One region of the Exiguobacterium sp. s46 genome, then DNA from elsewhere that is predicted to be linked to it. Evidence: riboswitches for the same ligand, from Rfam matches in the RefSeq annotation. Region 1 holds a riboswitch; the other holds the start of a gene.

Region 1 (5,350 bases):
TTTTCAGCAAGTGCCATAGTGTCCCTTCTTTCTATTGAGTGTGTTACATGAACTGTTTAAACGAATGACGGATGACGTCGCCTCGACTAATGATCCCAACAAGTCGTCCTGCTTTCAGGATTGGAAGCTTTTTGATTCGTTTTGCGCCGAGCGTTGCTGCAATCTCTTCCATTTCTGTGTCAGCGTCCGCAGTTACGACTTTCCGGCGTGCCAGTTCCATAACAGGTCGATTCAAGATATGACGAATCCGATCTTCATAATCTTCTTCGTCTCCTTTGATGACATCTACATATAAGAATGTATCGACGATGATGTCCTTGTGTTTTCCGATCGCGCGCATGATATCTCCATCACTGATATACCCGACGACCTCCTGCTCAGCATTGATGACAGGAACGCCGCTAATACCAGATTGAATGAATCGTTCGATGACCGTCCGAATCAGATCTGTATCGTTTACCGTGATGACCTCTTGTTTCATCGACTCATAAGCTTTCATCTGAATTCTCCTTTGTCGTTCGTTTTTCATCTACGAAAGTTGTATGATACAATTAAAAGAACAAAAATGATTGTATAATACAACTACAACTCTGTCAAGCCTCCTGCTTTTCGCATTGACAGCTTATCCACATTGGGTAATCATGAGGGACAGAGAGACTTTTTTGAAAGGGGAGATACCCGATGTCTCAACAAGCACTCGAAACCATTGAATTGGAGTTAGCAATCCTGATCCGGCGCTTGACGACAGCGACGGCAGACAATCGTAATTTAGATCGTGCTTCCTACCTCTTACTGCGACAACTAGCAGATTCCGGCAACGTCGGTGTCAAAACACTTGCCCGTGAACTTCAGCTTGATGTCTCGACCGTCAGCCGCCAAGCTGCAGCGCTCGATCAGAAGCAACTTGTGGAAAAAGTAAAAGATCCGACAGATGGTCGTGCCTTCTTCTATCATATTACGGATAAAGGACAAGAAGAGCTCACGATTTACCGGACAGCGCGCCTCGCGAGCATCGAACGTCTCCTGACGGATTGGCCATCGGACGATGCCGAAGATTTTGGACGTCTATTGCAACAATTCAACCGTGCCTTGCGCGAGCGGTAACGAAATCACACCATTTAAAGGAACGGACGCGAAATCAATCGATTTCGCGTCCGTTTTTTCGTCATTCTTCATGATGTATGAGAAACCTGACAAACCGAACGAATTTGTGCGATGTGTTCGGGTGACGTTCGGCAACAACCGCCGATCAATCGTGCCCCTGCCTCATACCATGTCTTCGCGACGGTTTGGAACGACGTACACTGATTCGTACCTGACCACGTTTTTGCGACCGGATCATAGACCTCACCAGAGTTTGGATAGACGATGATTGGCACATCCGTCAACGCCTTGACGTGACGGATAAAGTCGGTCGCGTAAGATGCCGGAAAACAATTTGCACCGATTGCTGCGAGCTGTGGATGTTGTCCGACCGTTTCAATACACGTCGCAAGTGCCGTTCCTTCACTAATGTGCGTCGCATCTTGAAGCGAGAACGTCAGCCAAGCGGACACTTCCGGATACGCTTCGAGAATCCTGAACAATACGACAGCTTCCTCGAGCGACGGAATCGTCTCGAATGCCAGCAGATCAGCCCCCGCTTCAATCAACGCTTCGATTCGTGGTCTATGAAAGGCTTCTAGCACATCTGCTGACACCCCATAATGACCGCGATATTCAGAACCATCTGCTAAGTAGGCACCATAAGGACCCACTGATCCCGCGATCAATGCGTCACTCTTTCCGCTACGCGTGCGTGCGTTTTGCGCCAAGGTGACCGTTTGTCGAATCAGCGCCTTTGCTTCCTCTGTCGTGATATGACGTTGCTTGAATCCTTCGATACTTGCTTGATAGCTTGAAGTGATCGCGACATCGGCACCTACTTCAAAGTAGTCACGATGGACGTGTTCGATCTGTTCTGGTGCTTCGATTAAGAGACGTGCTGACCAAAGCGGATCGTTCAGGTCGAATCCCTTCTGTTCAAGTTCGGTTGCAAGGGCACCATCTAAAATAAGAAAGGGAACTTCCTGTAATCGTTGATCAACTGGATTTTTGATTCGGGACATCTTCAACACTCCGTTTCTGAGAAGAATTCGTGAACGCATGAACGATATAACAGATCACGATGAATGGAATACCACAATACAAGGCAATTCGTTGTGTCGGATCAAATCCGATACCAATCAGAGAAATCAAACAAACGACGAAAGCGGCGATCGGTACAAATGGAAAGAGTGGTGTGCGATAGACCAATTCGTCGACCGTATGCCCTTCACGGAGGAATTGTTTCCGGAAACGATACTGGGCAACGCTGATACTCATCCAAACGACGACGACAGCGAGACCGGAAATCGAGACGAGCGCGATATAGACACTTCCTGCTGCATAGATGCTAGACAGCAAGGCAAGTCCTCCGCCAAGCATGCTGAACAATACGGCTCGAAGTGGAACCCCACTTGGCGTCACCTGGGCGAAGAAGCGTGGAATCATGCGTTCGTTCGCAAGCGACCAGAGCATCCGAGAGGCAGCGTAAAGTCCAGAGTTCGCTGCCGACAAGATCGCTGTCAAAATGACGAAGTTCATCACGTCTGCTGCGTAGGGAATTCCGATTCGTTCAAACACGGCGACGAACGGACTTTCGAGCACGCCCTTCCCATCCGTTGGTAATAAGACGGCTAACACGATGATCGTACCGACGAAAAAGAGGACGAGTCGCAAGATCGTCGTCCGGATTGCAAGCGGAATCGTCCGTTTCGGATCGACTGCTTCACCCGCTGCGACACCGATTAGTTCCGTTCCCGAGTAAGCAAAGTTCACAGCAAGCATCGTCATGAAGATGACGAAAGCGCCATTTGGGAACAACCCGCCTTCGGTTAACGAAGAAAAGAATGGGGCCGAGCTACCATCTTGCAGTGGAATGAAGCCGACGATCGCTCCCGCACCGAGTAAAATGAAAGCAATGATCGTCACGACCTTAATGGCGGAAAACCAAAACTCGACTTCAGCAAACACACGAACCTTCAAGACGTTGATACCAAGGATCATCGCAGCGAACAATGCGCTGAACACCCATACAGGAATCGACGGGAACCAACGTTGCATTAAAATGCCTGCTGCCGTGAATTCTGAACCAAGGGCGACCGTCCACGTCAGCCAGTAGAGCCAGGCCACTGTATAACCGGTGCCGGGCCCGATGTACTTCGTTGCGTATTTATGGAATGATCCGGTTTCCGGCATGTGCACGGCGAGTTCACCGAGACTTAACATGACAAGATAGACGACGACAGCCCCAATCAAGTAAGACAGAATCGTTCCGACGCGTCCTGCTTGTTCCAACGTATAACCTGTACTTAAAAATAATCCTGTTCCAATGACACCACCTAACGACAGCATGATCAGATGACGTGATTCCATCTTGCGTCGAAACGCTCCGCTCGTTTTCATGAATCCATTTCCTCCTCGTTCCACCTATTCCAAACAAAAAACGCATCCTCACGGATGCGTCGGTCGACAATTCGGAAATCTTATCGATCGGGTGCAGCACCCGCAGGAATTAGCACAGTATCTTTCGACCTGTTGCTGAGGTTTCATAGGGCCAGTCCCTCCACCTCTCTGGATAAGTATGTAATTGTTCCTAACCCTATCAAGTCTTTTTCAAATTGTCAACACAATTCAGAATACTTCTATCAAAAAAACATTCCGCATCGTTTCGATCCGGAATGTTTGGAGGGTTTATTTTTTGGCGAATAAATCCGCTGTTTTCAAGGCTGCACGAACCGCTTTCCGATTCAATGTTCCTTGCTGGTGCTTCATTTTCTTCGTTTGGGCAGCCAGTTGCGCTTTGAGTGCCGCAATCTCTTGATCCTTTTGAGCCGTTCCTGTTTGTTTCTGCAATGCTTTGATTTTCTTATCTTTTTCAGCTAATTGTGCTTTTGTTTGTTTTTGCGCATCCGCAATCTTCTTCTCTTGTTCCGGGAAGAACCGTTCAAAACGAGCGACTGCTTCCTCAAGACTTACGCCAGAAATCGGCTGGACTGGTGGGAGCAACTCGGTTTGCGCCATTTGACGGTCAAACGGTACATTCTCAGGATAGTTCGTCTCTTGATAAATATGCTCAAGATTGTTCACGTTCAAGAAGTCAACGAAGTTGTCGAAGTTACGCGCTTGAACACGTGCCGGACTTTGGAAGTCAGCATTTGCTACGACGTCGGATAATTGTGTATCCGCTTTGATGTCGTTCGCCCAAATGTGCGTCAACTGATGGTAATCCGTCAATTCGCGCATCCGTGCATCTTTTGGAATGAGGATACTCGGCGTACCCGCAAGTGTCGCTGTGATGTTTCCGTGTAAACGAGCTCCAAAACTGAGGTCTGCTTGACCGATGAAATCAAACCATGTCTGTGCGTTCAAGAAGAAACGGACACGATCGTTCATATAAGCAGGATCCGACATCTTCACCGGATAGTTCGTCACGGACAAGTCTGCGATTGGGTGCGTTCCTGTATACGTCAACTTCAGTTCCTTCATCCACTGTGGAATGAAGTAGTGATTCGGATACTCTTCCATCCCACGTGTAATGAAATCGAGGACGTTTTGTGGAGCTAAACGTGACGAGTTGACCGTAATCATCGACTCAGGTGTGATGTTCGTTTCACGGATGTGCAAGTCGCGACCGAACGCGTACATCGAAGGACATCCGATGACGCGATGATCGATCCCTTCGCGGAAACCAAGACGTGTTAAGTATTTCGACGTGATCTCCCCGCGAAGACCCAGCATGCTCGAGCGCTCGAGAACGGCACTGACGAATGCTTTGACATCTTCATCGAATGGGAATCCACCATCTAAGTCTGGTTCAAACGGTGCACGTAACCCTACACCGATGACGACGACTGGAATCTTTAATTTTTTGATGAGACGTGTATATTTCCGTAACGTCGGTACGAATTCTTTTCGGAATGCGTCCGCTAACGGAATGACATAAAGGTCAAAGTTGGCATTGATTTCGTCTGCCCGTTCTTCGTCGTAATAGTAATAGTCAGGTGTAATCGTCGTACCTTCTGTCATCAATGTCCGAAAGATACTGTATTGATAGATAAGATTTCCAACGTTTCCTCCAATGGAATTATGTTTCATCAAATAAGGAGCATCGAACTGTTCGAATGGTGTCATACCTGCACGAATAATAATACGTTTCATAATGGATAAACTTCCCCTCTCGTCTGCTTCATTCGTCCTTGCAAGAAAAAAATACGGAAAAATATATTATCAGTTTTTTTCAATCTCATTAAGAATAGATGAACTTTAT
Region 2 (5,350 bases), on a different contig from region 1:
TCTCAAGCAAGGCTTGCTTGTAGACCGGTAGCGCCGCTTCAAACCGGTATGCTTCTTGAACGAGCACGAATCCACCGAATAAACTGATCGCAGGCGCGCCCCGGACACGTAGTTGTTTAATCGCCTCAACCGCTTGCGCGAGATCAGCAATGACTTCATAGTGCTCTTCTTGCGGTAGACGTGTCTGATCGAGAATCGTCAAGACACGGTCTTCGTAACGAATACTTTGGACGAATGTAGTCATCGGCTGAGTTCCTCCGTTACGTCAAAGTTTCGTAAATCATCGAATGTCCGGCATTCTGTACGGCGTTTGATTAACGCCGCTCCTAGACGAAGAGCGTGACGTTTCCGCTCTAAGCGTTCCGTCGTTGAATCGATTGATTCTAAATCAGCGACCGGTGCAAGACCAATCGTCCGCCGAATCAATTCGCAACCGGCAAAGCCAAGGGCATCCTGCAAGATCGTGCTCAGTAAATCATCGACGAGTCCTGATGCCCGGAACGGTTCGACGGCTTCCCGTTCCCATAATGCACGGAACGTTGAAGCGAACGTCAGCCAGAACGTATCGATATCCTTGATTCGGGCGTCACGTCGTGTAGGGTAATCCGGATATGCTGCGAAGAATAGATGCGCAATGAACTGCCCGACATCGAATCCGAATGGACCATAAAAGGCGAATTCAGGGTCGATGACCTTCGTTTCTGTCGCCGAGGCGAAGATGCTTCCTGTATGTAGATCGCCGTGCAATAAGGCGTCGCCTTTTGTGATGAAGAGCGCTTCAAGTTTTGCGACTTCGCGTTTTAACTCATCGTCTGCCCATAAATATGCCACCTCTTCTTCAAGCCCGGCTTCAATCTCGTTCGTCTCCGCGTCATGGAACGGATCCGTGAAGATTAATTTTTCCGTGATGTCGCACAAATCTGGATTGTAGTACGTTCGGGCGACACGTTTCTTTTCAACCGGACCAAGCGCAAAGTCCGATGTATGGAATAAAGTCCGAGCGAGATAAGAACCAATATGTTCCGCAAGCAACGGATACTGTTCACCTACGAGTAAACCGCTTCGAACGATTGTCAGATGTGAAAGATCTTCCATGACCGTATACGCCTCTTCGTGACTAGCATGAAAAACACGTGGTACGAACGGCACGGCATGCCGTGCGAATTCACGGAGTGCGGATTGCTCGATCCACGCCCGTTCGAGTGATAACGGCCAGCTCTCACCGACGACTTTTGCGTACGGGAGTGCTTGTTTTAGAATCAATCGATGTTCCCCCTCTCGAATTCGGAAAACGAGGTTGAGATTCCCGTCGCCAATCTCTTCTGCTTCGACGGCTCCATCGCCGATCAGTCCTAGTGTCCGAACACGATCAATCGCGTCCTGTTCTGTGAATGCTTTGTATGTCATATCAGTTTCCCCCTATGTGATACACGAAAAAGCGCCTCTTTTCGTCATCGAAAAGAGGCGCAGGAAAGTCATTGCGTCCTCTTATCTCTCAGACGAAACGTCTGTTGGATGTAGCACCGTGCCCAGTGGTCGGTTGCTGCGGCGTCATCGGGCCAATTCCCTCTGCCAACTCGCGATAAGAGTCGTATGTAGTTGTCGTGTGTGATATTGATTTGAATCTTACGCAATCGACTTCCTCGCTGTCAAATCGAAATCAAGCAGAAACGGATATCATTTTTATGCCATCTATAGAAAGAGTATTTTCAAAAAAATAAATTTTCTAAAAATAGTTTGACAAGTGGCGATTCTCATGTAAAAATTGCAATTAGATTTCACAATTTCATCCAATTCTTATCAAGAGCAGACGGAGGGACAAGCCCTACGATGTCGCAGCAACCGACCTTTTGGCACGGTGCTAATTCTTGCAGCTACTAAGCTGACAGATAAGAGTCCACGTTCGAATCATTCATGGTCTCTTGTCGCTGACGAGAGACCATTTTTTTGTTGAAGGAGGAAAGACATGGCTTATATCACTGCTACTTATCAATTGACCGCCCGTGATCGACTCGAGCAACGCGCTGAACAACTCGCGCTTGGTCTGACAGTCGGTTCTTGGACGGAACTGAATCATCTCGAACAACAACAACTCGCCTCGTTCAAAGGGGAAGTCGTACATACCGAAGAGCGCGATGGCAAAGGATATATCACGATTCGTTATCCGGAACATAACGTGTCGCGCGACTTTTCTGCGATTCTGACGACCGTCTTCGGGAAACTCTCACTCGACGGTGAAATCAAACTAACGGAATTGCTATTACCCGATACATTTACGTCGGACTTTCCAGGTGCGAAATTCGGGATCGAAGGGGTCCGTTCCTTGATCGGTGTCGAAGATCGTCCATTGTTAATGAGCATCTTCAAAGGAGTCATCGGACGGGATTTATCGTTCCTTCGTGATCAACTCGAAGGACAACTCGCTGGTGGGATTGATCTCGTCAAAGACGATGAGATCCTATACGACAATCCGTTGACACCGACGATTGACCGGGCACGAATCGGACGTGAGGTCATCGATGCTCACTTCCACCGGACCGGTAAACGTGCGTTATATGCGATCACACTCAGCGGTCCCGTCTTTACGCTCAAGGATCAAGCCAAGCGATTGATTGATGCTGGAGCGACCGCATTCTTGCTGAATACCTTCACATACGGACTCGACGTCTTACGCGAACTGGTGAGTGATCCGGAAATCAACGTTCCGATCTTCAATCATCCAGCATATAGCGGTGCGTTGATCGCTAGCCCGAATCACGGAGTCGCAGCTCCTGTCTTACTCGGCACATTACCGCGTGCTGCTGGAGCAGACTTGACGCTATTCCCGTCTCCTTACGGCAATGTCGCTTTGCCAAAGGATGTCGCCCGTGGCATCGCGGTCGAAGCGACCCGTCTCGGTCAGACGAAATCGATCTTCCCGGTTCCTTCAGCCGGTATTCATCCTGGACTCGTCGCTCAACTCGTACGGGACTTCGGTATCGATTCCGTCATCAACGCCGGCGGCGGCGTACATGGTCATCCGCAAGGTGCTGCGGCTGGTGTCATTGCTTTCCGCCAGGCGCTCGATGCGGCACTCGCAAATGAATCCCTATCGGCGGCAGCATCGCGTCATGAAGAATTACGGATCGCCCTTGACGCTTGGGGGATCAAGTCATGACCGTACGGATTCTTTGTGACTTCGACGGTACGGTGACGACGCAAGATAACATCATCGCACTCATGCAGGCATTTGCGCCAGCTAGTGACTTCGAACCGTTAAAACGCGGTGTACTCGACCGGACGTTATCGATTCAGAGTGGTGTCGGGCAAATGTTCGCACTTCTGCCGTCTGACGGAAAAACAGCCTATCTTGACTTTTTGTTGGAGCGTGCAGTCATTCGCGACGGATTTTCGGAGTTACTTCAGTACAGTCGTCGTCAAGGAATCGATTTTTCGATCGTCAGCGGTGGAATGGACTTTTTCGTCGAACCGATCTTAGCGCCATTCCTTGAACAAGAACAGATTTACTGTAACGTCGCCGATTTCAGTGGTCCATTCGTCCATATCGATTGGCCAAACGCCTGCGATGCCCATTGCACGAACGGGTGCGGCTGTTGTAAAACGTCCGTTGCCCGGGCATTGCGCAAAGACGATGACGTCATCATCGTCATTGGTGACTCGGTGACGGACTTCGAACTCGCGAAAGAAGCGGATCGTGTCTATGCCCGTGATTATCTGATCACGTTGTGTGAAGAGAACGATATCGCCTATACACCGTTTGAGACGTTCCACGACATCGTTCATGATTTAACACGAGCGGAGGTGACAACATGACATTCATGCGACGGTATGAAGAGCTACGCGCCATCAAACAAGAGCTTGCGGCGCGCGATTGGTTCCCTGGTACGAGTGGCAATCTCGCCATTCGGACGTCCGGTGTCCCGGTTGAATTCCTTGTGACGGCAAGCGGAAAAGATAAACGGCAGACGACTCCTGACGACTTCGTTCATGTCGATGCGACCGGTCAATTGATTGGTGAGCAATCCGGGCGTCCTTCCGCTGAGACATTGCTCCATGTCGAAGTGTTCAATCGAACGGACGCCGGTTGTTCTCTGCATGTCCATACGATTGCGAACAATGTGATTTCGGAACTCTATGGCGATCAAGGCAGCATCACCTTTTCCGGTCAAGAAATCATCAAGGCACTCGGACACTGGGAAGAGGATGCGACGGTCACGGTACCGATCATTCCGAATCATGCGGACATTCCGACGCTTGCCGCTGCTTTTGCACCGCATGTCACAGCGGACAGTGGTGCCGTCCTGATCCGCAATCACGGGATCACGGTCTGGGCACCGACCGCCTTTGAAGCAAAGAAACACCTCGAAGCCTTCGAGTTTTTATTCAATTACACGTTGACGTTGCAATCATGCCGTCAATCCATTCATTAAAAGGAGGAATCATCTCATGGCAACAGTCTTATTCCAAGAAACAAACACACGGTATACGGATCAAACGGAAGTCGCTGACTTCCTTGCGTCACGCGGCGTTCTTTACGAACAGTGGGACGTTTCGAAACTTCCAGCGCCTCTCGTTGAGAACTTCACACTGACGGATGCAGACAAACAAACGATTCTCGATACGTTCGCTCCCGAAATCAAAGACGTATCAGAACGTCGTGGGTATCAGACAGCTGATATCATCTCACTTTCGGATACGACACCGAACCTTGATGAGTTGCTCGTCAACTTCCAGAAAGAACATCATCACACGGATGATGAAGTTCGTTTCATCGTCAGCGGTCATGGCGTCTTCGCGATCAAAGACGAAGAAGTCGGCTACTATAACATCGAACTCAATCCTGGTGATTTGATTTCCGTTCCTGTTAACACACGCCACTACTTTACGCTTCAAGACGATCGTAAAGTCGTCGCTGTTCGGATCTTCGTCACGACAGACGGCTGGGTTCCGATTTACGAGAATGAGACGTCAACGGTCTCTTAAGATCGATAAAAGCGCTGTTTTCCTTCATATGAAGGGAATCAGCGCTTTTCTTATCGCACAAACATATCACTACATTGATACGTAACCGATATAATGGAGGAAAAGCGATGAGGAAGTGAGCGTCATGCATATTCGTCCCGTAATGGAACACGACTTACCAGCGATTCTCGCCATCTATAACGAAGGTATCGAAGATCGGATCGCAACGCTTGAGACCGACCAAAAGGACTTATCCTTCATGACCCAGTGGTATGCGGAACGCACCGATCGATATGCTGGATATGTCGCTGAAGATGACACAGGTGTCCTCGGCTTCATTTCCCTCGATCCGTATAATCCGCGTCCTGTCTACGCATCCGTCGGTGAG

What was found. A riboswitch is a leader RNA that binds a small molecule or an ion and turns the genes downstream of it on or off. The one in region 1 is predicted to bind S-adenosylmethionine.
Positions count from the first base shown of each region.
Region 2: it holds a riboswitch for S-adenosylmethionine, as region 1 does, so the genes downstream of both, KNQ08_RS13150 (2,3-diketo-5-methylthiopentyl-1-phosphate enolase) here and KNQ08_RS13555 (amino acid permease) in region 1, are expected to answer to the same signal.

Region 1 covers NZ_JACSMY010000003.1:67,783-73,132, reverse strand. The annotation lists gene KNQ08_RS13575 (MFS transporter) at 1-17, opposite strand, end outside; gene KNQ08_RS13570 (CBS domain-containing protein) at 44-499, opposite strand; gene KNQ08_RS13565 (MarR family winged helix-turn-helix transcriptional regulator) at 682-1,104, shown strand; gene mmuM (homocysteine S-methyltransferase) at 1,173-2,108, opposite strand; gene KNQ08_RS13555 (amino acid permease) at 2,083-3,486, opposite strand; SAM riboswitch class I at 3,564-3,665, opposite strand; gene KNQ08_RS13550 (polysaccharide pyruvyl transferase family protein) at 3,775-5,241, opposite strand.
Region 2 covers NZ_JACSMY010000002.1:311,128-316,477, reverse strand. The annotation lists gene mtnA (S-methyl-5-thioribose-1-phosphate isomerase) at 1-244, opposite strand, end outside; gene mtnK (S-methyl-5-thioribose kinase) at 241-1,407, opposite strand; SAM riboswitch class I at 1,486-1,589, opposite strand; SAM riboswitch class I at 1,795-1,896, shown strand; gene KNQ08_RS13150 (2,3-diketo-5-methylthiopentyl-1-phosphate enolase) at 1,967-3,157, shown strand; gene KNQ08_RS13145 (2-hydroxy-3-keto-5-methylthiopentenyl-1-phosphate phosphatase) at 3,154-3,813, shown strand; gene KNQ08_RS13140 (methylthioribulose 1-phosphate dehydratase) at 3,810-4,430, shown strand; gene KNQ08_RS13135 (1,2-dihydroxy-3-keto-5-methylthiopentene dioxygenase) at 4,447-4,983, shown strand; gene KNQ08_RS13130 (arsinothricin resistance N-acetyltransferase ArsN1 family A) at 5,108-5,350, shown strand, end outside.